DNA from 3 places in the Shewanella oneidensis MR-1 genome. Region 1 is predicted to be linked to each of the others. Evidence: predicted binding sites of a transcription regulator. Region 1 holds the regulator's gene; each other region holds the start of a gene.

Region 1 (11,021 bases):
AATGCGAATGTTGTGCGTGATGAAAAGCCATGTGTATTTCCTCAACCGCCCGAGTGCGACACTTATCGCGACTGGTACGACTATTAATGCAGTAGTTTAACCCATATGGACGTTTGGACGTCTATATGTCCATATACTAGAGAAACTGGCCGTTAAGTCAAGCCAAAAAATCCCCATTTGTGGTAATTTCTGCCCCATAGATGAGTCTATTTATTCTAGACAATAAAAAAGGACTCAAATGAGTCCTTTAAGCTTTTGAATTTAAATCTATTCTTGCAGAAGATCGCGGCAGATCTGTGTTAGATCCGATTGTACCGCTGCTGCCGTCACTTCACGGCCCGCACCCGGCCCACGAATGATCAAAGGATTACCTTGATAGAAGGCTGAGCGGATCACAAACACATTGTCTCCGGGCGTGAGGTTGGCGTAGGGGTGGCTCGCATCAATCCACTGTAATCCCACCTCGGCTTTGAGGACTGCGCCGCTATTATCCAAGGAAGCGACATATCTCAGCACCTTGTTTTGTTCCGCCGCTGCGCCATATTGCTGCAATAATTCATCATCCAGCTCACCGATACGGGCAAGGAATTGCTCCAGCGGAATATCCGCTAAATGAGCAGGCACTAAGGAGCGCAGCTCAATATCCTCAAGCTCGATTTCTAGGCCGATTTCACGGGCTAAAATCAGCAACTTGCGCTGCATATCGCGGCCAGAAAGATCGTCGCGAGGATCGGGTTCGGTAATCCCTAAACCACGCGCTTCAATCACTAATTCCGAGAAGGGTTTGCTGGTATCGTATTTCTCAAACAACCAGCAAAGAGTGCCAGAGAAAATCCCGCCAACAGCTTCAACACTATCGCCACTGTTACGCAGATCGTTTAAGGCGTGCTGAATAGGTAAGCCCGCGCCGCAACTGGCGTTATAGCGCCAGAATAAACGGCGATAACCGAGTTGTTCCTTCAGCTCGCGGTAGAACGGCAGTGGGCCTGAACCCGCCAGTTTGTTCGCGCTGACCATATGGATGCCACGCTCGAAAAACTCTGGGTATTGCAGAGTTAAACTGGCGCTGGCGCTGATATCTAATGCAATCAGTTCATCACAGTTAAGTTGTTCTAACTGTTCAAATAGATGCTCATACTGCCAAGGTGTTGCTTCGTTATCGAATTCTTGCTGCCAGCTTTGTAGATCCACCCCCTTAGACTTAATCAGGGCTTTACTGGAAGTGACCAGACCGACTAACTCGACTTGCGCTTCAAGCTCTTGATTTAACGAGGGAGAAACTGACTTAAACAGCTTCACCCACGCCTCGCCAATATTGCCCACACCCAGCAGCAATACCCCAATACGTTTGCGCGGGCCAGCGCAGCGGCGATGCACTTTTTGGGTCAGCAGATTAACCTGCGACTGTGGCACTAAGGTCACAAGACTTAAATCACCACTGAACAAGGGCTTAGCATCGCGGCTCAATAAGCGGGCAAAACTGCGGCGATAATGCTCGGCATCGGCACTCACAAGCGCCACTAAACCGAGTTCGGTATTAATTTGCAGATCTCTAATGCCGAGGGCTTCGGCCTGCGCATCCAATAACTTTTGTACTTGTTTTTGGTTTTCAGCGGTATAGGCAAGTTCGAGTCGTTGATGCGCCGATACCCAATGTGCCAGTGGCGTTAATCCCGCCTCCACCAATTGATCAAGCAAACTGGCCACATCGCCCGCAATCTTAAAGCCAAATAACACCACGGCATTTAGATTGGTCACCACGGGCGCACTCGCTGAGGAACTGTGCGGCGCAATCAGGGTAAAGTCGGTGTGGGAGGCGTAGCTTGAGCGCACAGCCAAGCTCACCTCAGTGTTAAACAGCGGCTGCAAAGTGCGTGAATGCAACACGGGTGAGCCTAAACGCGCCAAGCGGTCGGCTTCGGCGAGGGACATGCTCTTGAGTAATTTCGCATCGTTGATCTTATTCGGGTCAGCGTTAAATACCCCTTCAACGTCGGTCCAAATGGTCACACGCTCAATGTCGGCAAGGCTAGCAATTAAGCTGGCACTAAAGTCAGAGCCATTGCGGCCAAGCAGCAAGGTATCGCCGCGCTCGTTAGCACAAATAAAACCGGTGATCACTAAGCGCTCGTTAGGGTGGGCCGCCAGTAAGGCTTGCACTTTGGCGCGGGATTCTTGCACACGGATTTGCGGCACGGCGGCCTCGTCGGCCACAAGAATCGAGCAGGCATCCACATGGCTTGCGGCCACACCCGATTCGCGCAGCAGCGCTGCCATCAGCCGTGCTGACCAACGCTCACCAAAACTCACCACATGGCTAATTTGATAATCATTACGTACATCTAAAGATAACAGACTGATTAACTGGGCTTTATCCGTGGTTAAACGCTCACGTAAATCCCGCGCTTGTTCGTTAGATAACAGCTGCTCAATCAAGCCTTGCTGATAGCTGATAAGGACTTGTAATTCTTCTTGCCATAATTGGTTGCTGTCGCGCAGTGACAACAACTTATATAAAAAGTTAGTGGTTTTACCCGCGGCAGACACCACCACCAGATCATCACTGTGGCCATGGGTTAACAGAATATGGGCGACTCGGCGGTAACAATCGGCATCGGCTAAGCTGGAACCACCAAATTTATGTAAGTGACAACGTGCCATCTATTATTCCTCTACTGACAAGCCGCTACGGCGGCCAATCCTGCTTGAATATCTGCAACTAAGTCGTCGGCATCTTCAATACCAACCGACAAACGTAATAGGGTGTCTTTAATGCCAGCTTCAAAACGCGCCTGCGGCTCCATCGCCCTGTGGGTCATGGTCGCAGGCACGGCCACTAAACTCTCAACGCCACCTAAACTCTCGGCAACGCTAAATAAACTTAACGCATCTAAAAAGGCGACCACTTCAGCCTCACCGCCCTTAAGCTCAAAACTCAGCATAGCGCCAAAGCCTTTTTGTTGCTTGGCGGCAATGGCATGGCCAGGATGATCCGCAAGACCTGGGTAATACACTTTACTGACCACAGGGCTGTTACTCAGTAACTCCACAATACGCTGAGCATTGCGTTGGTGCTCGCGAATGCGCACGGCCAAAGTACGCAGGCCACGCAGGGTTTGATAACTATCAAACGCGCTACCGGTTAAGCCTAAGGTATTTGACCACCAATGTAAGGTCTCACCAATTTGGGGGTCTTTGGCGATCACCGCGCCGCCCACCACATCGCTATGGCCATTAATGTATTTCGTGGTGGAGTGGATAACGATATCGGCGCCGAGCAATAGCGGTTGCTGCAAAATCGGCGACAGGAAAGTGTTGTCCACTACCACTAACGCGCCCACACCATGGCTCGCCTTCGCGATAGCCTCAATATCGACGACTCGCAGCAAAGGGTTAGAGGGGGTTTCAATCCACACCATTTTAGGCTGCTGGGCGATGGCTTGCGCAAGCGCTTGGTTGTCGGTTTGATCCACCACCAGCAATTTAAATTGGCCTTTTTTCGCCAAGTTAGTGAATAAACGGTAAGAGCCACCGTAACAATCATGGGGCACCACCAGTAAATCATCGGGGCCCAGTAAAGTGGTCACTAAGGTAATGGCTGCCATACCAGTACAAGTCACCACACCCGTTGCGCCCTTTTCCAACTTGGCTAAGGCATCGCCTAAAATACTGCGAGTCGGATTGCCGGAGCGACTGTAGTCAAATTCGCGCGGATTTTTATGACCATCGAAAGCGTAATTCGTCGACAGGTAAATTGGCGGCACCACGGCGCCATATTGAGTATCGCTTTCGATACCCTGACGCACTGCCAATGTGGCTAATTGACGCTCAGTCACTAATTTTCCTTCGGTCATCGGAATTCCTAAGTTCGCAAAGAGATGTCTGGACGTCTAAATGTACCTAAGCCCAGTGGTATCGTCAATAGGCGTTAAGACGTTTAGACGTCTAAACATAAAGAAATCTGTTTGCAATCGCTCAGAAATAGTAGCAATAATTTGACTGTAGTCTGTAAGGGTTTAAAATCTGCCCCGAATTTAGCGTTATAACAGGTGAGTCAATGACTGAATGGAATGGGGAATACATCAGCCCCTATGCTGAACATGGCAAGAAGAATGAACAAGTAAAGAAAATTACTGTGTCTATTCCGCTCAAAGTGCTAAAAGTCCTCACGGATGAACGTACGCGTCGTCAGGTCAACAACCTGCGCCATGCGACCAATAGCGAACTGTTGTGCGAAGCATTTTTGCATGCCTACACCGGCCAGCCTCTGCCTGATGATGCCGATCTGTCGAAAGAGTGCCCAGACAGCATCCCCGCCGAAGCGAAGCGGTTGATGGACGAAATGGGGATCGAGTGGGAAGACATGGAATAACGCTTAAGCGTCCATAACCCTGCCGTAACTAATTATTAGGGATCGTTAATGCCATCCGGCAAAGTAACGATCCCTATTTTGTTTTGATGGAATCCTATGTTCTCCTTGATCGATCCACAAACGCTTGCCATCGCGTCTGTGATTGTGTTTTTAGGTGCCCTCACCCAGAGCCTGATTGGGTTTGGCTTAGCCGTGGTCGCCAGTCCGCTGCTGTATATCGTCGATCCCCAATTAGTACCCGCCCCCGTGATTGTGATGGGATTTTCCATCGCGCTACTCACCCTATTGCGTGAACGCGGCCATTTAGAATTCAATGGCTTGCAATACGCGCTCCTAGGTCGGGTGCCCGGTGGCTTTATCGGTGCCAGCTTATTACTGTTTGCGCCGCAGCCAGTTCTCGGTCTGGCGATTGCCGCGATTGTGACGGTTGCCGTGGTGCTCAGTTTGTACAAATTTAGCTTACCAGTGAACAAAACCACGCTCTTTGGGGCTGGCGTTATCTCGGGGATCTTTGGCAATATTGCCGCCATTGGTGGCCCACCGATGGCGATTTTATTGGCGGGTAAGGATGCTTCGCAGTTTCGCGCGGCGCTATCGGCCTTCTTTATCTTTAGTTCAGCCATTGCCTTGACGATTCTTGGCATAACGGGCCTACTTGAAATCAAGCACTTCTGGCTGTCGTTAATGCTATTGCCCTCGGTATTGTTAGGCTATCTCGTGGCGGGTAAACTGGTGGGCAGTGTTGATAAACATAAAACTAAAATGGCGACCTTAGCCCTCTGCGCTATCAGCGCCTTAGTGCTCACGGTCAAATCTGTGATTGAGTTATTACCGCAATAATCCCCTGCAAATAGCTGCCATAAAAAAGCACCGTTTAACGGTGCTTTTTGTTGGTGTGGATGCAAGTTTTCATCCATTCGAGCATCACTTAATCGCATTTAAGTGATGCTTATTGCTCTAGCATCAATACGTTAGTTCTAGCATCAATACGTTAGTTTAAGTAGCTTTGGCCCGCATACACAATAAAGTGTCTCAGCGCGAGCACGCCGGTTAAGCTGGCACAGGCCACCATAATCATTGCGCCCTTAGTATGGCGAGTCGCGGCGGGAAGCAGCATAAACAGCAATGGCACACCAAAGCCAATCCCCACGACACCAATCCAGAATACGCTTGCCCACACGCCAGAGGTGAGTGATGCTAGCGCCGCAGCCGCCGCACCGCCCTTAAAGTACAAGGCGCAGAACAACATAAACAGGAACATGATTTCGATTGCCATCACTGGTAGCTCTAAGCCATGCATTTTGGCTAACGTCTTGTCGTGACTATCGGTTTTGAACATCACCAGTGCCAGCACCGCATTGGCCGCCGCACCCGCTGATAAACCAGATACCAAGAACAGTGCTGGCAATACCGCAGTGTTTAGCATCGGATAGGCATTCATGGCCGAGATTAAGAAGCCAGTGTAAGCGCCCACACCAATGGCGAGGACAAACAACAGCACTTCAATCAGCTTTCTAAAGGGCATAAGCAGCTTAGCGATAGGCACTAAGAAACCTAAGCCCCACTTTGGCAAATCGTCACGCAGTACTAAAATCGCGTAGGCAAATGCCAAGGGTGAGTAAGCCAGCAGCGCTAATACCCCAATCGCCATCACTGACTGGAAGTTGTAGTTAATTAAAATCAACCAGAAGTGGAAAGGCTTAGTTAAATCAAACACTAAACAAGCCAAGCCTAAGCTGATGGCCACAGGGCCAATAATTGCCGCGGCCTTGAGGATATTGCTCTCAACTTGCGTTTGTTCTTGATTGAACCAACGCAAACCGATACCAATCAGCAAACTTCCGGCGGATAAACCCGCCATAAACAGATACACGGCGATGACCCAGTGCCAAGTGACGGGATCATATTGCGCCATATCGCCCCAAGTATTGTTCATAATCAAATCCCCCCTCTTTTGGTAGGAACGCGATATACCCTAGGTTTAGTGCCTAAATGGGTCTTATCTTGGTAAGTGATCTTAGTGTTGAGCAGTGTGGCCACTTCACTTTGTGGATCGTTAGCATCGCCAAACACCAAGGCATCGGTTGGACACACAGTCACACAGGCTGGCTCTTCACCACGGGCTAAGCGGGTGTCCTTACAGAAGTTACACTTGTCAGCCACTTTGGTTTCGGGATTCATAAAACGCACTTTGTAGGGGCACGCCGCCACGCAGTACATACAACCCACACACTTGTCGCCGTGGATGGAGACAATGCCATCTTCGCCCACATAGGCCGCGCCCGTTGGACACACCTTCACACAAGGCGCATCTTCACACTGCTGACAAGACACCCTGTGGTACTTAAAGTGCAGATTGGGCATTTCGCCATAGGGCCCTTCGACTCTCACCTGCAAACGGGTAACCCCTTCTGGAACGCCGTTTTCACTGCGGCAAGCCACGTTACAGGCTTGGCAGCCGATGCACTTGTTCTCATCGTGCACCATCACATATCTTTTCGTCATTTGAGCCTCCAATTAGCGTTTTGCCAGCGTGACGCCAGTGGTGTGTACCGTCATGCCACACACAGGTGCGGTAACGTGGGGCAGTAAGTTTCCGCAGTGGATACCTTTGCCTGTCGCTCTAACCAACTCTTTGTTTTTAGAGCCAAAGCCCATATAGGCAAACACGGTATCGGGGCGAATGCCCGGGGTGACTAACGCATGACCTTCCTCTGTACCTACACTGCTGGTTAAGCGGATAGGGTCGCCATTACTGATCCCTAACTTGCCTGCGGTGACGGGATGCACCCATACGGCGTTATCCGACATCAAATTCGCCAGCATGGGCACATTGTGGGTCGCGCCATTGGTATGCACCGCAACCTTACCTTGGATAAAGTAGAGTTCATTTGGCTTTTTAAGCTGCACTTCGCGGAATTTAATGACACCGCGTCCTGGCGCCATGGCTTCAACCTTGGCGGAGGTCAATTCAATCTTGCCGCTTGGGGTTTTAAAGCTGAGTAAGCTGCCGTAGGTACCGTCTTCATCCGCAGGTTTGGCATTGGCATAGGCCTTGGTAAATTCGGCCACCATTTTAGGTTCGCACAACATAATCGGCTTACCGAAGCTGACAAAACCTTCGTCTTTGATCCGGCGCAGCAGCTCTGTGTCGCGGTTTACCTGCAACAGTTGCAGGGTCTCCATGTTTTCCCATGGATAGAATTCACTAAGCCCCAGTTTGTGGCCAATATCTTTAAAGATTTGCCATGAAGGACGAGTATCGCTTAAGGTTTCGACTACCCGTTGGCGCACATAGTAGGCAGGGTTTTTACCTGACTTGTCAGCGATTTCCTCATCGCGTTCAAGGTAGGTAGACTCAGGTAAAATCACGTCGGCATAGGCCGCAGTTTCACTAATATACACATCGCACACGGCAACAAAGTCGAGCTTTTTCAAGGCTTCAACCACACGCGCTCTGTCGGTCATGGTTTGCATTGGGTTGGTACGGGACATCACCCAGCCATGTAACTGATAAGGCACCGCGCTTAAGGTCGCATCGAGGACGGTTTGATAAATTCCACCCGCTGACCACATCATGGCGTACTGCTCTTCCACTTGGTCGATACGTTTTGCCGCAGGCTTTGGCATATCTTTTACGCCGGGCTTACCCAGCACGGGGGCCACATCTTCACCGGCGAGCTTGTTATAGTCGCCAGGCTTTTGACCAAGGTAGATACCACCCTTACGCTCGATGTTACCAATCAAGATGTTGGCGGCGTACAAGGCGCGGCGCATTTCAAACTCTTCGGTGGTAAAGGTGGCTCTGTGACCAAAATCCACTACAGCATGGGGTGCTTTAGCCGCATATTCGCGGACAATACGGCGAATATCTTTAGCGGGCACATCGGAAATGGTTTCGGCCCACTCAGGGGTATAGGCTTTGACTTCAGCCGCAAAGGCATCAAAGCCTTCTACATAACGCTCAACAAAGGCCTTGTCGTAAAGATTTTCTTCAATCAATACATGGCATAAGGCTAAAGCGACGGCGACGTCGGTGCCGGGACGGATCGCATACCATTCATCGGCTTTATCGGCGACGATAGAGAATCTTGGCTCAAACACCACCAGCTTAGCGCCTTTATCCATTTGCGCCGCCATCATGCCACGGGTTTCGGACATGTTGATGCCTTCGTACAGGTTATGGCCGAAGTTAATGATGTATTTTGAGTTACTTAAATCGCGTTTCACCTTAGTGCCAAACATAGCCTTGGCGGCAATTTCATAACCACCAGGGCAAGTAGACGCATGGGTAAAGGTATTTGGGCTGCCAAACGCAGTGGCGAGATGGAATAAGTGTTTTTCTTGCGAGCCAGATTTAGAGGAAAACGCCACCGCCTCTGGGCCGTGTGCTTGCTTAATTTTAGTGAGATTATCGGCAATCAGTTGATAAGCTTCATCCCAACTGATTTCAGCCCACTTACCCTCACCACGCTCGCCAACCCGTTTTAGGGGTTTCACAATCCGCTGTGGATCGTACAGCAAACTATGGCCAGCACCGCCACGGGCACAGACTTTACCGCCAAAGGATTTAGCTGCCTTGTTACCGCTAATAAAGACGTTTTTGCCTTCAATCACCCGCGCTGAAATCGGGCAGCGGGTTGAACACATCTCACAGATACTGGCAATTTCTTTGCCCATGCCCTTTAGCTGCTTGCTCTCTAATGCCGCTAAGCTGCCCGGCAACAAGCTGGCTAATGCACACGTTGCACCGCTGGCCCCTGCGCCCTTTAAAAAGGTTCGCCTATTAAGCTCAATCATGGTTACCTCCATCACACTCATCCACCCTATGCACCGCATGGCACACGCAAACTTAGGCTTTGGGTCACCACTGCGGTGAAACACTAAATTTGCTCACAGGTTTTTAGTTATTAATGCCAATGCCTTAAGAAACGCTGGCATTTTGCTGTTCCAGAGTGATTGTTATTCCTAAAGGGGTAGGCGGCTATTGTGGTAAACCACATAGGCAAGTTGAGTGTGATCTGCGGCAACTAAAAGTTAAAATTGTTCTAAAAAATCGTGAATACGATCAACAGAGCGGTTTGGCGGATTTAAGCAACCGCTTGAGGTATTTTTATAATATGAATCACGCTAAAAAGTTATCAAAAAACCTAAAAGCACTCGCAAAACTAAGAAGTTAGCGAGGTGGCTGTCGATAGGATAATTTGAATCAGCACTGATTTGAAAGGAGGTTAATACTCGCCTCATCAACACTTAATACCAATCGTATTAAATATCTGTTCATTCAGCGGGAGTTAAACGCGCTTTAGACAAGGCGAAGGCTTGAAGGCATAGTGGTGCTCTGTCGAAAGCCTTAAACGCAGTATAAAGCGCGAACAGGTGTTGATATGAGGTAGGGCATGTTGACGCTTCAGGGTTATTTAATCTCGAAACGTCAACACGCCCTAATCTACCAAGGTAATATCTAAGCCATTTAACAACCGAATCGCTTCATCGCGACTAAACTTAGCGCCTTTAATTTTATTGTTAAAAATATCAATATCGTAATCGGTTGCCTCGGAGAAATCCGCCTCCAACAACTCGGTACGACCAAATAAGCTGTGGCGAAAATCGCTAAACGTAAAGTTAGCCCGATTAAAACTCCCCTCGCGAAAATCCACATCATGAACTTTGCAGGCTTCGAGCACCATTTCATCGAGCTTAATCCCCATAAACGAGCTGTCGTTCAAAATGCACGCCTTAAAAGTAAAAGGAGCCGCAAAGGCTACGCGTGGCCATGAGGCGCGGGTCCAATCAACGCCCACGAGTTTACATTCTTCAAAACTTACGCCGTTAAAATGGCTTAATGACACCTTGACCAGACTTAAATTACAGCCCACAAATCGGCAATCGATAAACTTACATTGGCGAAATGTGCTATCGCTAAACTGACAATCATGGAACTCACATTCTTCAAATTCGAGATCTTGCCAATGAGCCTGCGTTTCATCTAAGCCAATAAATTGCTGCGCAAAAAAATGCCGTCCCCGCAACGATACCCGTTGCACTATGGTGGTTTGCGCGGTGATGTTAGCACTGGTGTTAGCGTCGGTCGTCATAGGTCCTCGATTTCTTCCATAAACCTTGCGCAAAGGCGTTTGAGTTAACGGCATGCTTAAACTCAAAGGATATTCAATAAACCTAGAAACTGGCAACCCACTCTTGTAATGGGTGTAATGGGAGCTGTCACCACCGCTCCCCATGTTGTTGCCAACTCGCAGTGCTCCACATGCGATTTGGCTTGACTCTTAAGGAGATGAAACCGCTAACCACACGGATTGCGAAATAATGTGAACCTACACCGCATCAGAACAGAAATCACCAACATAGAAATAAATAGCCATGGTAAATTTCGTCAAAAAAGGTAGAATGTCGCCACTTTTTCGCGGCTGTCTAACAAGGTTCTCTGGGATTAATGGTTAGCCTTTTCGAGCAAAATGGCACGGGGTTCCCCCGCTTGAGCAGACCAGTATTACTCTGGCGCCAACCTTGCTCTGCGTTTCATTTTTACCCCGAATCTCGTCCTCCTTTATTGTCCCCAACGCCCGAAAATCCACTATTCGCTTTACGCTTAACCTTCACCAAAGCTTTACGCAAACTTAGCAATAAG
Region 2 (11,021 bases), 1.6 Mb from region 1:
CCTTGTTCGGCTCGAAACCGATGTCGTTTGGCAACCCTTTAGATTTGATTATCGACTATTAGTGGATGAGGAAGTGATTGCCCAAGGTACTCGCACAGAAAAAGATATCGAACGGCAAATGCCTGAAATTCCCGTGACAGCGCCACAAAAATTCAGTTTTGTGGGCTTAGCCTCCCTCGGTTTTAAGCTACTAAAAAGCGCCAAAGTCATCAAAGTGGTGCTCGCAGGCGCGAGTGTGGCCGCCTATTCTTGGCTATTCTCCTTCCAATTTGCCTTAGCCCTTATCGCCTGTTTAGTCTTCCACGAATACGGCCATATCCGTGCGATGAAGTACTTTGGAATGAAAACCAAAGGAATTTACCTTATCCCCTTTATGGGCGGACTCGCCCTCAGCGATGAAAAAATTAACACCCGTTGGCAAGATGTGGTGATCTCCATTATGGGGCCGACCTTTGGCCTGTTGATGTCAGTGGGTTCACTTATCGCTTACCACTTTACCGACAATATCTTCTTCGCGGGACTAGCAGCCTTTAATGCACTACTTAATCTGTTTAATTTATTGCCAATTTTGCCTCTCGATGGCGGCCATATTTTAAAAAGCATTAGCTTCTCGATGAACAGCATTATGGGATTAATTGCCTGCGTCATCGGCGCCGCCTTTGGTGTCTATATCAGCTACACCTTAGGCTTAGCCCTGCTCGGTTTCTTGCTACTTATCGGCAGTTTAGAAATTGTATTTGAATGGCGCTCTCGCCATCAAAGCCACCTCTTGCCGCTGGACAGATATGGACAGATTTTCTCAACCATTTGGTACTTAGCGACCGTTGCCGCCCTCGTTGGGATTATCTGGCACTTAGCGGGTACGGGCGATGATATGTTAAGCTTGCCACTCCAGATCCTGCGCAGCTAAACGCAATCGTCTGATATAGATAATAAAAAACCGCGATAGCCTAAGGCATCGCGGTTTTTATTTATTTAACAATTCAATTAGTTATCCGCTAATAGCGGCGCAATATCGCTCCCACCGAGGGCTTGGTAGAGTGTCGCTTGAGCCGTTAATTGGTTATAGCGATTCTCCAGCAATGCGGCCTCGGCGCTGCGGCGATTCTCCTGCGCATCAATCCAATTTTGAATGCCGATAGCGCCGTGTCGATACTGGCTCTCGTAGATAGCTTCAGCCTGTGCAGCGGCGCTAAACTGCTGCTCAAGCTTCTCACCTTGGTAGGCGTATTGCTGCTTTGCCGAGATGGCGTTATCCACATCTTCAAAGGCGCTGTAGAGGGTTTTACGGTAATTCACAATCGCCGTTTGGTAGTCGATATCGGCAAGATCATTGTTGATTTGCATTTGATTCCATTGCAAAAAGGGCAGCATTAAACCTGCGCCTAAGCTACCGACGGGGTTACGCAACAGCTCTTTTAGCTCGGAGGTCGACTCACCCACGCTGCCGGTCAAACTCAAACTTGGGAAGTAACTTGCGTAAGTCGCATTCTTACTGGCAAGCGCAGAGCGCAATTGATACAACGCCGCCTTCACATCGGGACGACGGCCGATCAAGTCGGCGGGAATGCCAACGCCAATCTCAGGTACCGCACTGTCCGGCAGTTGTTTGATCTCAACCGCCACTTGCCCCGGGGCGCGATTGAGTAAGATCGCGAGGGCATTTTCGGCTTCAACCAACTGTTGCAGCAATTGACTGTGGGCGGCCTCTTGCCCCGCAAGACTACGCAGGGACTCGAGCACATTCAACTCAGTCACCGCGCCCGAGGCATATTGGCGCTCGGTTAATGCCAGCGTTTGCCGACTGTATTCAATACTTTTATTGCTAAGCTCAATGCGTTGATGCAGATAACCAATCTGCCAATAGAGCGAGGCCGTCGTCGCGACGAGACTATGCGCAGTGCTCTCTCGATCCTCAACGCTTGCCAGCGCCGTCCACTGGGCTTGATCGATATTGGCCGACACTTTGCCCCAGAGATCCACCTCATAGCTTACCGATAGGTTTGCCTTGTACGCCTTGCTCGAACTGCCACCCTCCAGCGGTTTATTCACCGACGCCGCATTATTAGAGCTGAGCTGAGGATACAGCTCATCCCGTGCTAACCCCGCCTGTAAACGCGCCTTTTGCAAGGTTAAGGTCGCAATAGTCAGATCATTATTGCTGCTAAGCACTTGGCTAATAAGTTGATTCAATTCTGGTTGATTGAATTTTTGCCACCAAGGGTCGAGACTGACTTGGCTATTGACCGCGGTATGCTGCCACTGCTCTGGCACTTGCAATGCGGGCGGCTCAAAGTCGGAGCGCATTAGCGCGCCACAGCCAGACAGCAGTGCAATGCTGATGGCAATCACGCTGAGCTTAAGGGTTCTTAATTTGTTTTGATGCATTAACACTTTATTATTCATTGAGTTACTCTCTAGCCAGGGCCTCAACAGGATCTAAACGCGCCGCATTACGGGCAGGGAGGAAACCAAACAACACCCCAATTAAGGTCGAACAAGCAAAGGCAGCAACAATCGAGGTCGTCGAATAAATCATCTGGAAACTCCCGCCCGCTTGCGCAAACACCACGCCAATTAAATAGGCCAAGGCCACCCCAAGTGCGCCGCCACACAAACAAACCAACACAGCTTCAATTAAAAACTGCCGCAGAATATCGCTCTGGCGCGCTCCGACCGCCATGCGCACACCAATCTCGCGAGTACGTTCAGTCACTGACACCAACATGATATTCATTACCCCAATCCCACCCACCACAAGGGAAATCACCGCAATCGCCGAGATTAATAGCGTCATGGTCGCGGTGGTTTTTTCAATATTCTGGCGGATAGTATCGGTATTAATGGTAAAGAAATCCTGAGTGCCGTGGCGCATCTTCAGCAGAGTAATGATCCCCTGCTCCGCCGCATTACTTGGCACGGATTCATCGAGCCTGACAGTAATGCCATCGAGGTATTTCTTGCCCACCATTCGGCCAGAAACCGTGGTGTAAGGCACCCAAACATTGAGGGCATCACTGTTACCAAAGGCGCTTTCCTTAGGCTTAGTCACACCGATAATCCGCACGGGTAAATCCCCCAAGAAGATCACTTGGCCGATGACAGAACCCATAGCCCCGGTGCTATCGGGGAATAGCTGTTTGCGAGTGTTATCATCGATCACCGCATCCTGCGCCAGTGCATCAACGCTGTCATCGTCCCAAAACTGCCCTTGGGCAAGCTCATAGCCTCGAACCCGGAAAAACTCTGGCCCCACACCATTCACTGATGCGGTAACGGCTTTATTACCTAAACGCACTGTCACGCTCGAGCTAATACTTGGAGTAACACTATCCACATAGGGTAGATTTTTTAGCGCATTGGCATCGCTCGCGGTTAAGGTGCGCACCCTTGCCGAGCGCCTATCGCCAAAGCCTAAACCAGGGCGAATGTCTATGGTATTGGTGCCCATTGAACTAATGCTCTTTAAGATTTCCCGCTGTGAGCCTTCCCCCAGCGCCACCACCGACACGACGGAAGCAATACCGATAATAATCCCCAGCATAGTTAAAAAGGTGCGCAGTCTGTGGGTCGACATCGCCAGTAGCGCCATTTTTAAGGCTTCAGCATATCTGTCCCACGCTGCGACGCGAGTTGCTCCCGAAGGCTTTGCAAGGCTCATATCAACTTGCGCTTTTACCGCTGTTTGCGAGGCAAGATTAGGCTCATCGCTAATAATTACCCCGTCCTTAATCTCGATAATGCGATCCGCATGCTGCGCCACATGCATATCGTGGGTGACGATGATGATAGTGTGGCCTTCGCGATGCAGCTCCTGCAATAGCCGCATCATTTCTTCACCACTGTGACTATCTAGTGCGCCCGTCGGTTCGTCGGCGAGGATCACATCGCCGCCATTCATCAGCGCCCGCGCCACACTCACCCTTTGCTGCTGGCCGCCACTGAGCTGATTGGGTTTATGATCGAGACGCTCACCTAAACCCAAGCGCGATAACAAGCTTTCCGCCCGATCCCGACGTTCTAAGCGATCTTTACCCGCATACACAGCGGGCACTTCGACGTTACCTACGGCATTCAGATCCCCAAGCAAATGATACCGCTGGAAAATAAAGCCAAAATGCTCACGTCTCAGCTTTGCTAGTTCATCCACATCCATCTGCGACGTATCTTGGCCATCGATAAAGTACGCGCCCTTTGAGGGTTTATCTAAACAGCCCAAGATATTCATCAGGGTTGACTTGCCCGAACCTGAGGCGCCGACGATCGCCACCATCTCACCCCGAGCGATCGAAAGATTAATATCTTTAAGTACAGTCAGTTGTTGCTCACCCGCCTGAAAGCTGCGGTAGCAAGCTGACACTTCCAGTAATGGCTTAGTCACACTTAAAACCTCACACTAGGCGGGCGACGCATACGCGCGCTGCCATCATCGGACGAAGGCATCCCGAGCACTACTTGGTCGCCTTCCTTTAAACCAGAAAGAATTTCAGCATTGATTTTATTATTAATCCCGACGGTGACATCCACATATTGCACTTGGTTGTCCACCAGCACAGGCACTTGATATTGCGGCCCACGGGACTTACGTTCCGCTGGCGAGGCTGCTTTATCCTTTGGTTTAACCTTGAGCACTTGCGATGGCACTAACAGCGCATCATCAGACTTGGCGAGTACAATCGAGATCTGCGCCGTCATCCCAATGCGTAGGGTACGGTCGGGGTTTTCGACATCGAACAGGCCATGGTAATAAATGGCGTCTGAATCGCTGGAGCTCATATTGCTATCGTCACCATCCATTGACGTCGGGCCAGGCTCAATAGCCCTTAAGCTGCCGCGATAGGGATGGTTAGGTCTGCCAAGAATAGTGAAATACACTGGCTGTCCGGGGCGCACATTAACGATATCGGCTTCGGAGATCTGCGCCTTGACCGTCATGGTATCGAGCTGCGCCATCTCGACTATGGTTGGCGTGGTTTGATTGGCGTTTACGGTTTGACCCACTTCAACCGCAGAGTAAACGACAGTGCCATCCATAGGCGCAGTGATTTTGGTATAACCTAAATCGATTCTGGCACTGTCGACATTAATCTCAGCCTGTTGTTTCTGCGCCTCTAACTGCTCAAGCTCTGCCTGATAAACCGTGAGCGTGGCTTCGGCGGCTTCAAAGTCAGCGCGGGAGCTGGCCTTATCGGCGAGCATTTGCTGCTGACGGGTATATTCGAGCTTTGCCTGACGTATTTGCGCCTGCTTCGCTCGGTACTGGGCATTGATGTTTTTTAGGGAAGCCAGCGCATTTTGCAAGTTGTTTTGCTGGGCAAGGCTGTCGATTTGCGCGATAAGATCGCCCTTTTTCACCTCTTCGCCAAGCGCTACGGACAAACTCAAAATTTGCCCTGAAACTTGCGCGCCCACACTCACCAATTTAGAAGCCTGCAACATGCCATTGGCGAGCACCGAGTTTTCAATATCGCCTCGCCTGACGGGCTCCGTCACATAGCTTGGTGCCGCCTCGGGTTTATGCAACAGAAAATAAGCGCCGCCCCCGAGAAGGATGAGGCCGCTTAGGATCAATATCAATTTACGCTTTGAGGATTTTTTCATCTGAATCTAGGTGTCCATCAATGCCAATGGGCGCAAGCGTGTATCTTGCGGGAGGAAAAATAGTGCTGTCAGTATATAGAGTTAGCTAAGCGCAGTAGACGAAGGAAGTGTCGATATCAGGTAAAGATTTGCAAATATCTGTGTAGAAGTTTGCGCCCTAGACCTTTAAATATACGGATAAAACGTTGAACCATTTAAATCCATGTTACTTGAGATTATCTGAATACCTCAAACTAAAGGGTCATGGAGTGGAACGCTGATTTTTTAAGCAAAGGTCTGTATAAACAAAAGGGCTATCCACTTAGCACGACCAACCACTATATATTGTGGTTATCGATTTTTAATTGATTGGTACGTTATCGGCTTAGAACGCACTGCTTGCTCAAGCAACCTGTAGAATAATAATCCCCGAGAATCTGACTTTCTTCTGTTGAAGCGAAATGTAAATTCATCTAAATAATAATCAAGTTGCTTAGCCTTTACCGCACCTTGATACGTACCTAAAAGCCATCTTTTACATAATGATGAGACTCGATGCACCCCAGCCATTGTTTCATGTGCAGGTACAGATGAACCTAAATGCACCATCCGATTATGCTTATATCCTTTTTTGTCTATTTGCTTGTATGCTTGAGAACCATCACTACAAATTGTGCTACCAGGCTCTATTACATCTTGAATGAATTGATGGATATGTTCTTTAGTTGCACTTTCTACTTGCCTTAAACGTATCCGCCCAAATCCAGAGGGTGATAGCAGCTCAACAGCCACCAAAACTATAGCTTTACGCTTACCCTGTTGATTTTTAATAGATGATTTTGGAATGACCCCACCTATTAATGTTTCGTCAACCTCTACGATGCCGGACAGTTTATCTCTTTCAGGGTCAACCATGGCATATCTTAACTTGTGCATTAAAGACCAAGCAGTTTGATAACTCCCAAGACCTAATAGCCTTTGGACTCCAAGAGCGCTGACCCCATTCTTTTGATTTGTAATAAACCAGACAGCTGCAAACCAACTTTTCATGGGGGTTCTTGTTTTGTCAAAAAGTGTACTTGATGTTACTGAACACTGAAAACGGCAAGCATGACATTTTAACTTGCCATTACTTAACTGATAAGGTGATTGATGGCTCGAACAGCTTGGGCAAATGAATCCGTTTGGCCAACGAAGTGCGTAAAGGTAGCTAGTGCAAGATTGTTCATCATGAAACCAATCAACAAATTCGTCCCAATTTGTAGGGTAATCGACGCCAGCTTTTAATAAATACGATGAAGTTTTCATTACTACATATTGACACTGGTGGCGCTAAATGGATAGCCCTTATAAACAACCAATAGCAAAACAGGGATACCTAAAGTATCCCTGTTTTTTTACGCTATGCCAAAGAGGCATTTATTGCACAGATATCACAAGCACTTAGCCGAGGCGGCGACGCAGTTCGCGGGTCGCATCCACCATGTTCTTCAGTGCGGGTTCTACCTCATCCCAAGTGCGGGTCTTAAGGCCGCAATCGGGGTTAACCCACAGTTGGCGCACTGGCACTTTTTGCGCCGCTTTTTCGATAAGGTGCACCATAGCCTCAACACTTGGGGTATTGGGCGAGTGGATATCGTAAACGCCAGGGCCAATTTCATTTGGATATTCAAAATCTTCAAAGGCGTTGAGTAGCTCCATGCGTGAGCGCGAAGTCTCGATAGTGATGACGTCAGCATCCATGGCGGCAATTGCGGCAATCGTGTCGTTAAACTCGCTGTAGCACATATGAGTGTGGATTTGGGTTTCATCCACCACACCTGCCGCACTCAGTTTAAAGGCATTGACCGCCCAATCTAAGTAAGCCTGCCACTCACTTTGTTTTAATGGCAGACCTTCGCGGAAGGCTGGCTCATCAATTTGAATAATGCCAATGCCCGCATGTTGTAAATCCACCACTTCATCACGAATTGCCAGCGCCAATTGGGTGGCAATGGTATCGCGGCTGATATCTTCACGGGCGAACGACCAATGTAGAATCGTCACAGGGCCCGTTAACATACCTTTGACAGGTTTGTCCGTCAGGCTTTGGGCAAATACAGCCCAATCAACCGTCATGGCTTTCGGGCGGCTCACATCACCATAAATCAATGGCGGCTTCACGCAGCGAGAACCATAACTCTGTACCCAGCCATTTTTGGTAAAGCCCACACCTTCGAGCTGCTCGCCGAAGTATTCCACCATGTCATTACGCTCGGCCTCACCGTGTACCAGCACATCGATACCGAGTTTGAGTTGGCGGTCGATAGTATCGCGAGTCACTTGCTGCAACTGCTCGGTATATTGGGCATCGCTTAACTCACCTTTGCGCCAGCGACTGCGTAAACCACGGATTGCCGGTGTTTGTGGGAATGAGCCAATCGTGGTCGTTGGCAGCAATGGCAAACGATACTTGCGCTGCTGCACCGCTTGGCGCTCAGTAAATTCGCTCACACGCTCATAGTCGGCTGGGGTCAGCGCAGCAACACGGGCGATTACTTTAGCATCCGCCGCCTGCGCCTTGGCCTCACGGCGGGCCAAACAGGTGTTAACTATCTCTTTGGCCGCGACAGACTCAGGGGCCTGCAACAATTGGCGCACATTAGCCAGTTCCAGCAGCTTTTGCTTAGCAAACGCAAGCTGCTGACGTAGCGTCGGCGCGAGCGTTGTCTCCACCTCTAAATCCACAGGGCTGTGCAGCAATGAACAGGAGGTGCCAATCCATAGGCGCGATCCGTCTTGTGAGCATAAGTCTCTGGCAACGCTGCCGATACGCTCGACAATCAGGTCAACTTCAGCCGCCCACACGTTACGGCCATTAACTACGCCAACTGACAAAATTTGATCTGGTCTTAAGGCATTAGCAAACAAAGCTAATTGCTCAGGGGCAGTCACTAAATCTAGGTGCAGACCCGCCACTGGCAGCGCGGAAACCAGCGCCTGATGATGGCTAATGCTGCCATAGTAGCTGGTGAGTAAAATCTTTACTTGAGCCGTTTTAAGCGCTTGATAAGATTCGCTAATCGCCGCTTGCCACTCGTGAGTTAATTCGAGCGCGAGGATTGGTTCTTCAAGTTGAACCCAAGTCACTCCCTGCGCAGCAAAACGCGCAAGAATCTCAGCATAAGCTTTTAAAAGATTTGGCAATAAACTGAGTTTATCAAAATCCTGACCCACGGTTTTGGCCAGATACAAGTAACTCACAGGGCCTAACAATACGGGCTTGGCTTTATAACCCAGCGCCTGGGCCTCGGCCACTTCATCAAAAAACTGCTCATAGGCGATAGAGAACACTTGGTCTTGCTTAAGCTCTGGCACTAAGTAGTGATAGTTGGTGTTGAAATACTTAGTCATTTCCGAGGCTGGCGCATCGGTGCCGGTTGGTGCACGGCCACGGGCAACACGGAATAAGGTATCAAGATCGATTGCGCCCTCGCCGCGGTGACGATCTGGAATAGCGTTTAAGGTCGCACTCAGGGTTAATACTTGATCGTAAAAGGCAAAATCCCCTACTGGCACTTGCTCAATCCCCGCTGCCACTTGCCATTGCCAATGGGTACGACGTAACTCCCTGGCCACCTCATGCAGTTCAGCTTGGGTGCTCTCACCGCGCCAGTATTTTTCGAGGGCAAACTTCAGTTCACGACGACGCCCGATACGGGGAAAACCAAGACTGTTTAATTGCATACCATATCTTCCTTTATCTGAGATAAGCCTATTCGGCACTAACACCCACCGGATTGTGTTTCCTAAACATTTTTTCGCATTTAAGCTTGGATAAATCACAATGGGCGTCTGGACGTCTAGAAGTTTATTGTGATAGTCTCTACGCCAGCAACCGAATTGATTTCAAGCGCAACATGAGCGAAATTCACTTGGAGTGATCATGATCGAACTAAGACATCTGCGAACCTTAATGGCACTGAAAGAGAGTGGCAGCTTGGCGGGCGCAGCCAAAAAACGTTTTGTCACCCAATCGGCGCTCTCCCATCAAATTAAGGAGTTAGAGCAACGAATTAACTCGCCCATTTTTGTGCGTAAGAGCAAACCCCTCTCCTTCACTCAGGAAGGCGCTCGCCTGTTACACCTCGCAGAAGAGATCCTCCCTAAGGTGTTGGAGACGGAAACCGATCTCAAAAATGGATTGGAGACCGATACTAATCAGCTAAGGGTTGGGATTGAATGCCACAGCTGTTTTCGCTGGTTAATGCCAGTGATGGAGCAATTTAGGCAAGATCATCCTCAAGCCGAGTTAGATCTCTCAAGCCGTCATCTATTCGACTCGCTCAATGCCCTAGAAATGGGCGAACTGGATATAGTGCTCACCTCAGATCCCGTGCCAGGGCACTCGCTAGCCTATCAGCATTTGTTTGATTTTGAAGTGAAGTTAGTAGTTGCTAAGGATCATCCCTTAGCGAAAGAAGCCTATGTTACGCCTAAGCAATTGTCGCGTTTACCGATAATCAGTTATCCGGTGCCACTGGCGCGTTTAGATATTTACCGCCACTTTTTAGAACCCGCGGGCATAGAAGCTGGCGAGCAAAAAACCTGTGATTTGACCATGATGTTACTGCAACGCATCGCCTGTAAGGACGGTATCGCCGCCCTGCCCAATTGGTCTATTAATGAAGGACATGGTTTAAGCCTCGCCGCGGTAAAACTAGGCCAAGAGGGGTTAAAGCGCCCACTATTTGGTGCCTATCGTCGCCACAGTGCCAACTCGGCGTTAGTGCAAAATTGGCTGCAATTAGTGGCAAGCGAAGGCTTAACTCGCCAGCAGAAATCTAACTAAGATTTTGAAAGTAAAACAAAGCCTGCTATTGCAGGCTTTGTTTTTATAAGCAGTTCTTAGAGCGGATTAAGCAATAAACCGCGCATTGACAATACTCGGCGCAGAACTAACCCAGATGAGTTCGGGTTGCGGGTCTGGCGCAGATTATGGGCGATCATAAACTCTTGGCGCAGATCTTGGTCGAGATCTAAGGCTTCAAAGGCTTCGATGGTTAATGTTTGTTGCTGATTATCAATCAATGACTTAATCACACTTAACGGGAAAGATTGCTCAGAGCTCGCATTCAAATAGGCAAAAGCGGTTAAAGCAATAATTTGCCCGAATACGCTAAACAGCGCCAAGGTTTGTACTTCATCAGGGTCGACATCGACATCCGGCATATCGACCAAGCTGTCGACCGCATCAGTTGCAATATTTTCCGTGAGTTTCCAATAACCTTGCACCAGCTTCTTATAGGGTTGAGGTAATTCATCGAGGCGCTCTTTCAGATAGAACGCAAAGGCGTAACGGTAAATATTGACTTGACCTAAACGAATTAAGGCGTCTTTTAAGGAACGAGACTTGGGGCTGACCACGCCAGAAGCCTGCGCTGAATTACTGCGCATCAACA
Region 3 (11,021 bases), 1.7 Mb from region 1:
TTGTCTTATCTAGCAAACGTGCATGACAGCGGTTTTGTCAGCTATTTTGGTCCTTTCATTGCCTTTATCGCGATTGTGTCTTCCTTCTTTGGTCACTATATGGGCGCTACTGAAGGTATGAAGGGCATTATTGTTAAGCAATTACGCTCAAGCAAAAAGCAAGTCAGCGAGGATAAGCTGAACAAGTTTATCTTAGTGTTTATGTTTGCCACGATTTGGGGCGTTGCGATTAAAAACCCAAGCATTCTGGGGATGATTGAGGCGCTGGGCGGCCCGGTGATTGCGGCAATTTTGTACTTAATGCCAATGTATGCGGTGTATAAAGTACCGGCACTTAAAGCATACCGTCACCGTATCAGCAATGTGTTTGTGGTGATTGCTGGTTTACTGGCGATGACGGCGATTCTATTTGGTCTACTCAGTTAAGACTGAGATACATAAGCGTTTTAAATGAAAGGATCGAGCATTGCTCGATCCTTTTTTATTACTTTTCTTCGTACATCAGATAGTAACTTTGCTTCATCCCTAAGGCCTGATAGGTTTGCTGCGCGGTAGTATTTTCCTGCTCCACATATAAGCGGAAGCTCGCAGCGCCGCCATTAGCCTCTGCCAGTTGTTTCACTTCGGCATAAAGTCTGCCATAAATCCCCTGACGGCGATTTTGCGGGCGAATATACACGCTTTGGATCCAGTAATAATCTTTGGCTCGCCAGTCGCTCCACTCGAAGGTGACCATCAGCGAACCGACAATTTCCCCTTCTATTTCAGCCACGAGATAAAAGCCTTTTTCCGGATGATTGAGTAAGGTATTGACGCCTTTTATAAGGGTGGTTTCATCTAAAGCAAGACCTTCGGTTTCTTGCGCCATCGCCTGATTAAATTGGACTAATGCGCTTAGATCTTGCACTTTGGCTTTACGGATCAACATATTACAATTCCTCGGCGGTTAATGGGATTTACCGCTCTTGTGTTTAGGGATAACGCTGATGTATCGGGATGAGTTAGGCGGCACACTGTAGCACAGAACCGTTTATCAGGACGAGTTTGCTTATGCTCAATAAACCCTATTTTTTTGCACCTAAATTTTGTACGACTAAAGTCTAGTCTGCTAGGCTTGAATAAGGTTTTCACTAGTACAGAGTGTCGCAATTATGGGATTCGTTAAATCAACACGTCGCTTTAAACCCAAGTTTTTACAAGCCCATGATGCTCCAAAAGATCTTCAAATTAATCATGTGATGCACTTTATTCTCACCTTAATTACCTTTGGGTTATGGGGCTTAGTTTGGTGGTATTTGATCCTAAAATCTCAGGGGGATAATCAGTCACTCTTTAGCGGTTTTGATGATGATTATTGGAGTTATCTTATCGAGTGTGAGCAGCCGCCCGCATCCTTATACCGCCAACGTTTTGCCGCCTCCGCCCGTTCGGCACAATTTGAGGCTTAAGCTCAGTCTTAGGAGGATTTTGCAGCGGTTGATGTCAACGTGACATAGATCATCCTTAGCATTTTGCTCCTTATGTTAGACTCCGCGGCTGGCTAATTGAAGGTTAGTCCCGCCAAGGATAAGGCTTCGCCCTATCATCATTTCAAATTCAAGGTTATAAACATGTCAAAACAAAGGTCATCAGCCTTAGGCCGGATCTGGTCTTCCTGGATGTCAGTGCCCCTGTGGCTGCAAATTTTCGTTGGTATGGTGCTTGGGATTCTGGTGGGGGTCACTTTAGGCGAGCAGGCTTCTTACCTAAAACCTATCGGCACGCTGTTTGTGAATACCATCAAGATGCTGATTGTACCTTTAGTATTTTGTTCTTTAATTGTCGGTGTCACCTCTATGGAAGACACGGCCAAAATGGGGCGGATTGGTTTTAAATCCTTTTCGTTTTATCTCTGTACAACTGCGATTGCGATAAGCCTAGGCTTAGTGGTGGGCTATGTGATTCAGCCAGGTGCTGGCGTACCGTTACTACAGCATGAGGCGGTAAATACCGCCAAAGAAGTGCCCTCGGTGATGCAAACGCTGATCGATATAGTGCCAACAAACCCTGTTGCAGCATTGGCCAGTGGTCAAATCCTGCAAGTGATTGTCTTTGCTGTGGCACTCGGGATTGCATTGGTATTGATTGGCGACCATGGCAAACCTGCGATTAAAGTATTTGAGAGTCTTGCTGAGGCCATGTACAAGCTGACCGATATGGTGATGAAGCTTGCGCCCTATGGTGTGTTTGGCTTGATGGCATGGGTGGCGGGTGAATACGGTATTGATATGCTGTGGCCGCTGATCAAAGTCATTATCGCCGTTTATATTGGCTGTATTATCCATGTGTTAGGTTTCTACAGCATAGTATTGCGCTTGTTTGCCAAGCTTAATCCCTTGCACTTTTTCAAGGGGATCAGCAATGCGATGGCGGTGGCGTTTACCACTTCGAGTTCAGCAGGCACTTTACCCGCAAGTATGAAGTGTGCGAGTGAATACCTCGGGGTGAACAAGAAGATTTCTAGCTTTGTCTTGCCCTTAGGCACGACCATCAATATGGATGGCACCGCCTTATACCAAGGCGTAACCGCACTGTTTGTGGCGCAGGCCTTTGGTATCGATTTAACTTGGGTCGATTATTTAACCATTATTTTAACGGCAACCTTAGCTTCAATCGGTACAGCGGGCGTACCAGGTGCGGGGTTAGTCATGTTGACCTTAGTACTCTCGACTGTGGGCTTGCCCTTGGAAGGTGTGGCCTTGATTGCTGGTATTGACCGTATTTTGGATATGGCACGTACCGTAGTGAACGTTTCTGGCGACTTAGTCGCGACGACCGTGATTGCCAAATCGGAAAATGAACTTGATGTTGAGCACTATAATGCCGATATGGTGCAAAGTGCTGTGATTGCAGAGCAAAATGCCGCAAATGAAAGCGCTGCGACTCAGCGTTAGTGCTATGAGTTAATCGCTTGAGATAACGGATTCGATCTTAGTAAAAAACCGCCATGTAGGCGGTTTTTTATTATCGATACTGCTTTATTTTAGCTGGCTTAACACGAAAACAGCTTTATCGTCGCTGCTGAGTAATGTCAGGCGGCCTTCTACTAATTTGGCCTTAGCGACCAGTGGTAGGGCTTGCATCACTTTGTGTTCTTGCTGCATTAGCGCATCGACACAGGCTTTCATGGTGCTGCCGCCAGGGATGATTTTTAACTCCTGCCCTTGCTGGCTGTATTGACCAAAAAAGTTATTACAGCTGTTATTGCCTGAAATCTTACCTTCGGCATCAAAGGTGATTTGAGCTGGGCTGTAATCCACAGTTGGTTGACCTTGGACTGCTTCAATATGCCAGCTTCCCTGTAATGGGACTGTGTCCTGCTTGGCGACGTCTGTGCTCTGACATGCACTTAAGCCAAAAAGTAATGCGCTTAATAGAAATGTTTGTTTTAACATTGTCTCGGTTCCTTCTTCCATATTCATGGCAATAGTGTACAACTTTAGCGAGAGATAAAAAGAGGTTTATATGACAGATGCCATTAAAAGAACTATGAATTTGTTGAAGTTTTTACATTGGTTAGGCGTTTTAATGTTAGTTTGTGGACTTGGGTTTTATATGTTGACCCAATGGAGTCTAGAAATCAGTGGTATGTTGCTGATCGCGAGCCTAATTGGCTTAGGCTTAGTGTTGATGTCACCGTATCCCGTGGTGTTATTTATTCAATGGGCGAAACGTCAGGATGAGTTGTCAAAGGATTAATGGCGCTTCAGTAACTTAAAGCTCGGCGGAGTCAACTGAGGGATTATCATAAAGCGCTGCATTGATGATTTGCGTCTGATTGCCGTTGGTCTGGGTGTTTTTTGGCGACATAGATGTTAATTTTCCACGGGCATCTTCCATCATGGGGGCGAGTTTGGCTGTCGATTCAGGGGCAAAAAAACTATAGCCAGTGTCGAGCTTAAGATGAGGGTTTTGTTGCTCTAATTGTTTTTCTACTCGCTTTACAATATGCAATATATCGCGCTCACCGTCGATAAAGGCTAACACCACAAATTGGGTCGCACTCAAGTGAGCGGCCACATCTGCAGTACGAATCGTATCTTGGATCAGATTACCGAGCAGCCTGTGGTGTTTCTCCTCTAAGGTGTTTTCGGTCGATTCGGTTAATTTAAAGAAAATAATTCCCGCATGGGCGCCAAAGCGTCGCCCCAGATTGAGCTGCCTTGGCGCCATCATCATAAAGCCGTAATGGTTGAGCATACCTGTCTCTTGATCGCGCATCGATAGTGACTCGATACGATGATTTTGGCAAAGCAGGGATAATTCCTGTTGCAGCAAAATTTGGAAAGGCTCAAGCATGGCGCTGTTGCTTAAAGGATCGGCCATATGGGGATTTAATACACATAACGAACCAAACTGACAGCCGTCAGGCCAAGCGATAGGGCGGGAAAGAATGTATTGAATACCGTCAAAATCCCTAGGCAGTTCATCGAGCATAAAACGGCTTAAATTGAGGTAGTCTCCTTCGAGGTTACTATTCTCTAATGTTTGAAAGAGTGGAAAATTACGTTGAAAAAGCGTGCCCGAGGTAAAAAGAGGCGTTTCGCTGACTGAGCTGACAATGACTTCAAAACCAGAATGAGTCATCTGCAATACAAATACGTGGCTAGCGTTGTAGTAACTTTTAATTAATTCGCATTGTTGCATCCATCGGCCTAAATTGACCTGAAGCAGATCGTTGTCCAGCACACTCATTTGGGGATTAATAGCATCTGGTAGCATAGAATGACGAGTTAATGGCTTACAATAGAGTAAGTTTGGGAAACAATGGCATGATTAGCAAATTTATCCCTAAAAATTAAAGTGTTTATCGATAATTTAAGTATACTGGCGCGCCTAGAATCTGGCCATAAGCTCACCTTGGACATTCCTATTATGCAAACGCGATTAGCCACCAAACAAGATATTGATACATTGGCCACGTTAGAGCGCCAGCATCTTAATGACGAGTTAATATCTGGTGGTTTTCATTTAGAGGGGCAGGCATTTACTCGAACGGAATTGACCCAGTTAGTTGAAAAACATTGGATTGTGGTTGCTGAAGTTAACGGGCGCATTATAGGTTACGTGATTGCGGGACGTTGGTCGTTTTTTGAAACTTGGCCAATTTATCGCAATATGTTGCAACGATTGAATCGAATGAATGGCGATGGCCCTCAACTGACAACACAAAATAGCTGCCAATACGGTCCAATCTGGATTGATAACGCTCACCGTGGTCAAGGGGTTTTTGAGGCACTTATCGCTGGGATTTATCGAGAAGTTGCACCTAGCTTTGATTATATGGTGACCTTTATCGCCGATGAAAACGAGCGGTCTTTGGCTGCTCATACCCGCAAAGCTAATATGCACGTTGCAGATTTTTTTACTTTTTCTGATAGGGATTATTACCTATTGCGTGTTGAAATTCGCTCCTAGTCGATTTTGCTTTTTATAAACGGATGCTAACGTAATTTGCTGGCCTCTCGGTTAAGGTATTTACAGCAACATTGAAGCCCAGTTTTGTAAATGAAGCTGTAAGTGAAGTCACTCTTGTCTAAGGGGGCTGTTCTGTACTAAGGCCATGCTTAGTCCGCAAGTAAAGCATGTTATTTAAAGGAAAATAATGATTAACACCCTAGTCAATAAGCTGCTAATAACCTATGGCAAGGCTAATTTATCCGCTTGGGACAATCTGCGAGTGTTGTTATCCGAATGCGCATCGCAACAATTTCAAGCCAAGGGATTTGAGGTCGATTGTGGCGATAGTCGCAGCCACTATTGGGTTCAACTCGATGATTGTTGGCTCGATTGTGGCAGGACAAATGCCTACAATGCCGACATCATTCGCGTGGCCGATGATGACATTCGGCGCGCGAAGATTATCGGTTTACAGGAGTGTGCCTTGTTATCTTCTGCTCAGATAAATCTGCTGTGTATGCAAAACGCCCATTTTGATCATTGCTAAGGGGTAAGTGTTTACCCAATATCCATTGCAGTAACTAAATTCATTTAAGTGTACTGTCATGTTACTTGGCTCGTGGAATTGTTCATCTAGCTAATTGATTAATAATAAACAATTTTTCTGAGTAAATCTTATTGGCCATAGCACGCTAACTTAACGCCTATTTAGCGATGGGCCATTTCTTCAACCTCGAAGATTAAAACCTTCCTCGAACTATGCGTCGGCAATTGACCTTTTCATGGGGTTATCTTGCGCATGTAATTGCTTACTTCTTTGAAGGTATGTGTGGCCTTGGCTAACTTGGAGTTAGCTGCTTTACTTAATCCGATTATCTATGGATAGAGTATTTTACCTTTAGCTGCAGGATGGATGCTGCCATGGCAAATGATGATTGGAGTGATGGCTCGTACTTTGTAGAGCATGCAAAACTACTCGCTGCCCTATTAGATTCATTGGAGGACCAAATTTCAGTCATTGACCGGAATGGTGTCATTCAATTTACCAATCTTTCATGGAATCGGTTTGCTGAACAAAATGGCATGCCGAAGGGCCACAACTGGATAGGGACTAATTATATCAATGTTTGTGCAAGCTCTGATGAGCCGCTTGCCCTGACGGCAATGGAGGGCATTCGTCGTGTCATTCAACATGACCAAGAGCGGTTTTATATGGAATATCCCTGCCACAGTCCTGATATCTGTCGATATTTTATGATGCGAGTTGTCGCGGTTAAGGGGCTCGTGCCTGAGTTTTATGCCATTTCCCATGTCAATATTACTGAGCGTAAGTTGCTAGAGTTAGAAATCGCAGATCTTTCGGAGCATGATCCATTAACTGGATTAGCCAATCGCCGCTTATTTACCCGTTTTTTGCACAATGAGTGGCGTCGAAGTCAGCGAGAACAAACGCCGCTTTCCCTCATCATGCTGGATTTGGATAACTTCAAAACCTGTAATGATCATCTTGGTCATCAGGTGGGGGACGATTCACTGCAGATGGTGGGACGAATATTGAAGTCTTTTTGTCAGCGTCCTGCAGATTTGCCTTGTCGGTTTGGAGGAGATGAGTTTGTGTTAATCCTAGGGAATACTGATAGAGAAAATGCACAGCATATTGCAGGAGAGATTTGTCGGGCGATTAAAACGTTGGATTTTGTTATTCAGGATGATATTCGATTGAGTGCGAGTATTGGTGTCGCAACGCTCTATGCCAATCTTGGCGAGTCAGAAACTCAGTTGCTTACTGCCGCTGATGCCGCATTATATGTCGCTAAACGATCGGGTAAAAATTGTTTCCATGGAGTGCATAGTGAGCCTAGTTTTACGGAGTAATTTGGGCTGACTGCGTGCTCACTCACTAGGGCGTGTTGACGTTTCAGGGTTATTTTTGCAGCAATTTGGCTGGCTTTTATGCAAGGCAAAGTCCGTGCTGTGTAGTTATTCTACATAAACGGACGATAACGCGGCAGAAAAGCCAGCCAAATGCTGCCCGAAGGGTTCGTCTGGCAAGCCCTTGCTCTTTGTCACTCGTCATTTGAGTAGAATAACTACACATCATTCCTCGTTTCGCGAGCACGAACTTGCCAGAACGAACAAAATCTAATCTCGAAACGTCAACACGCCCTAGAGTATTAGGTTAAAGTGCGATGGTTGCGGCATAGTTCGAAACGCGAGACGCCGTGGATTGAATATAGAGCATAAAAAAACCGCCTAACGGCGGTTTTTATGCTTAAGTTTACAAGCTTAGTGCAGTTTACAGAGCTGCATCAGCGCGTAGTGCTTCGGCTTTATCGGTTGCTTCCCATGGGAATTCACTACGGCCAAAGTGACCATAAGCGGCGGTCGCTTGGTAAATTGGACGCGCTAAGTTCAACATTTCAGTTAGGCCATATGGGCGTAGGTCGAAGTGTTGACGTACTAGCTTGATTAAGACTTCTTCAGATACTTTACCGGTACCGAAAGTCTCAACACTGATAGAAGTCGGTTCAGCCACACCAATAGCATAAGATACTTGGATCTCACAGCGATCAGCTAAGCCAGCAGCAACGATGTTTTTCGCCACATAACGCGCAGCGTAAGCAGCACTACGGTCAACTTTAGATGGGTCTTTACCCGAGAAAGCTCCACCACCGTGACGCGCCATACCACCGTAGGTGTCTACGATGATCTTACGACCGGTTAAACCACAGTCACCCATTGGACCACCGATAACGAAACGGCCAGTTGGGTTGATGAAGTATTTAGTATCCTTGTTCAGCCATTGTGCTGGCAGAACTGGCTTGATGATGGTTTCCATCACGCCTTCAATCAAATCCGCTTGAGCGATATCAGGGCTGTGCTGGGTAGACAATACGATCGCATCGATACCAACAATCTTGTTGTCTTCGTAGGCGAAGGTAACTTGGCTTTTCGCATCTGGGCGTAACCATGGTAGGGTGCCGTTTTTACGCACTTCTGATTGGCGCTTCACTAATGCGTGGGCATAAGTGATAGGCGCTGGCATCAGAATGTCAGTTTCGTTGCTGGCATAACCAAACATTAAACCTTGGTCGCCGGCACCTTGTTCTTTTGGATCGGCGCGGTCAACACCTTGGTTGATGTCTGGAGACTGTTTACCAATAGCGTTTAATACTGCGCAAGAATCGGCATCAAAGCCCATATCTGAATGGATATAACCAATTTCACGAACCGTTTTACGGGTCAGCTCTTCAATATCAACCCAGGCAGAGGTGGTCACTTCGCCACCTACTAATACCATGCCAGTTTTGACATACGTTTCGCACGCAACGCGTGCTTTAGGATCTTGAGCCAGAATCGCGTCTAGCACAGCATCAGAAATCTGATCTGCAATTTTATCGGGATGACCTTCTGAGACCGACTCAGAAGTAAACAAGTGCTTTGCCATAGTAGGAAAATCTCGTTGTTAGCAATCAAACGTGTAGAAGCATCTACATCTAGACGGCTATTTTAGTGGAATTTCATCGCCATGACACCCCCAAAGCTAAATATTTCTGTACTTAGTGAGGTAAATCTCAGCTTTAAAATTTGAACTAAAAAGCATTTTTTTAATTTAACTGATTGAAAATAATTAATTAAAAGTGTTTTAAATCCATCTGATTCCGCTGAGAATGCGCGGCGGCATTTCCTCTTTTCCACCGCGACGAGCTTTGGGGAAAATCGTACAGAGTATTGTCATAGCGGCATAAAGTACGAAGCCTTAGCTTGAATAGTTCATCCTTAAGCCATTTTTTATCGTAAAAAGTCCTATTGGGGATGGCCAGGCAAGATTGTGATGAATTTTCGTTTGCGTCGCTTCGCTATGTAGGGGAAAATATGCATCCAAATTGCCCGCTAGACCCCCACAAATTAAGCAGGAGAGAGCATGTCTTCCCGTAAAGTACTCGCCAACGCAATCCGTGCGTTAAGTATGGATGCAGTTCAAAAAGCAAACTCAGGCCACCCTGGCGCCCCAATGGGCATGGCAGATATTGCTGAAGTGCTGTGGAATGATTTCCTTAAGCACAACCCGAACAATCCGAAATGGGTAGATAGAGATCGCTTTATCCTCTCTAACGGTCACGGCTCTATGCTGATCTACTCTTTATTACACCTCACTGGCTACGATCTGCCAATGGATGAACTGAAGCAATTCCGTCAGTTACATTCTAAAACCCCAGGTCACCCAGAATATGGTTACACCCCAGGTGTTGAAACCACAACGGGTCCATTAGGTGCGGGGATCAGCAACGCTGTGGGTATGGCGATTGCAGAAAAAACCTTAGCGGCACAGTTTAACCGTGAAGGTCACGAGATTGTTGACCACTACACTTACTGCTTCCTCGGCGATGGTTGCTTGATGGAAGGTATTTCCCACGAAGCTTGTTCTCTGGCAGGTACCTTAGGCTTAGGCAAACTGATCGCATTTTGGGATGACAACGGCATCTCTATCGACGGCCATGTTGAAGGCTGGTTTACTGATGACACGCCAAAACGTTTCGAATCATATGGCTGGCACGTAATTGCTAACGTCGATGGTCACGACAGCGATGCGATTCGCGCGGCTATTGAAGCGGCAAAAGCCGTGACCGACAAACCAACCATGATCTGCTGCAAAACCATTATCGGTTTTGGTTCGCCAAACAAATCTGGCAGCCACGATTGCCACGGCGCACCATTAGGTGATGCGGAAATCGCCGCTGCCCGTGAATTCTTAGGCTGGCCACATGCGCCATTCGAAATCCCTGCCGACGTATACGCAGGTTGGGATGCCAAAGACGCGGGAGCTGCCCGTGAAGCCGCATGGAACGACAAGTTTGCCGCTTATGCTGCTGCTTACCCAGAATTAGCTGCTGAATACGAGCGTCGCGTTCTGAAAGGTGAATTACCAGCCGATTTCGAAGCTAAAGCCCAAGCCTTTATCCAAGAATGCCAAGCCAAAGGCGAAGGTATTGCGAGCCGTAAAGCGTCACAAAACGCGATTGCAGCTTTCGGTGCGATTCTACCTGAACTGTTAGGCGGCAGTGCTGACTTAGCAGGTTCTAACCTGACCTTGTGGGCAGGTTCTAAAGGGATTCAAGATGATCCAGCGGGTAACTACGTGTACTACGGTGTGCGTGAGTTTGGTATGAGTGGCATCATGAACGGTGTGTCTCTGCACGGTGGTTTCATCAACTACGGCGCGACTTTCATGATGTTTATGGAATACGCACGTAACGCTGTACGTATGTCTGCACTGATGGGTATTCAAAACATCTTCGTTTACACCCATGACTCTATCGGTCAAGGTGAAGACGGCCAACTCACCAACCCGTTTGAGCAATTAGCTAACTTGCGTATGACGCCAAACATGGCGGTATGGCGCCCCTGTGATGCGGCAGAAACCGCAGTTGCGTGGAAAGCAGCAATTGAACGTCGTCATGCTCCTACATCACTGATCTTCAGCCGTCAAAACCTGAAGGCTCAAGCACGTACTGCTGAGCAATTAGCCAATGTGGCAAAAGGCGCTTACGTACTGCAAGATTGTGCAGCTACGCCTGAGT

The links. Region 1 encodes MetJ, which represses methionine synthesis genes. Its sites were predicted from a motif close to TAGACGTCTAGACGTCTA; they were not measured.
Region 2: a site for MetJ is predicted at 9,416-9,433, ahead of metE (5-methyltetrahydropteroyltriglutamate--homocysteine S-methyltransferase). Genes of this name have one in related genera too.
Region 3: a site for MetJ is predicted at 8,930-8,947, ahead of metK (methionine adenosyltransferase). Genes of this name have one in related genera too.

Annotation. Positions count from the first base shown of each region.
Region 1 is NC_004347.2:4,208,579-4,219,599, forward strand. It holds gene metF (methylenetetrahydrofolate reductase) at 1-31, opposite strand, end outside; gene SO_RS18835 (bifunctional aspartate kinase/homoserine dehydrogenase II) at 268-2,661, opposite strand; gene metB (cystathionine gamma-synthase) at 2,673-3,836, opposite strand; gene metJ (met regulon transcriptional regulator MetJ) at 4,058-4,372, shown strand; gene SO_RS18850 (sulfite exporter TauE/SafE family protein) at 4,469-5,212, shown strand; gene nrfD (NrfD/PsrC family molybdoenzyme membrane anchor subunit) at 5,364-6,308, opposite strand; gene SO_RS18860 (4Fe-4S dicluster domain-containing protein) at 6,311-6,877, opposite strand; gene phsA (thiosulfate reductase PhsA) at 6,890-9,172, opposite strand; gene SO_RS18870 (pentapeptide repeat-containing protein) at 9,817-10,524, opposite strand.
Region 2 is NC_004347.2:829,552-840,572, reverse strand. It holds gene SO_RS03875 (site-2 protease family protein) at 1-910, shown strand, start outside; gene SO_RS03870 (efflux transporter outer membrane subunit) at 988-2,406, opposite strand; gene SO_RS03865 (MacB family efflux pump subunit) at 2,411-4,381, opposite strand; gene SO_RS03860 (efflux RND transporter periplasmic adaptor subunit) at 4,384-5,601, opposite strand; gene SO_RS03855 (IS1595-like element ISSod11 family transposase) at 5,932-6,888, opposite strand; gene metE (5-methyltetrahydropteroyltriglutamate--homocysteine S-methyltransferase) at 7,024-9,306, opposite strand; gene SO_RS03845 (LysR family transcriptional regulator) at 9,506-10,411, shown strand; gene SO_RS03840 (HDOD domain-containing protein) at 10,468-11,021, opposite strand, start outside.
Region 3 is NC_004347.2:950,252-961,272, forward strand. It holds gene SO_RS04310 (SLC5/6 family protein) at 1-426, shown strand, start outside; gene SO_RS04315 (GNAT family N-acetyltransferase) at 485-928, opposite strand; gene SO_RS04320 (DUF4234 domain-containing protein) at 1,152-1,448, shown strand; gene SO_RS04325 (dicarboxylate/amino acid:cation symporter) at 1,611-2,933, shown strand; gene SO_RS04330 (META domain-containing protein) at 3,018-3,434, opposite strand; gene SO_RS04335 (hypothetical protein) at 3,505-3,738, shown strand; gene SO_RS04340 (GGDEF domain-containing protein) at 3,754-4,761, opposite strand; gene SO_RS04345 (GNAT family N-acetyltransferase) at 4,915-5,457, shown strand; gene SO_RS04350 (hypothetical protein) at 5,645-5,986, shown strand; gene SO_RS04355 (sensor domain-containing diguanylate cyclase) at 6,361-7,314, shown strand; gene metK (methionine adenosyltransferase) at 7,736-8,887, opposite strand; gene tkt (transketolase) at 9,365-11,021, shown strand, end outside.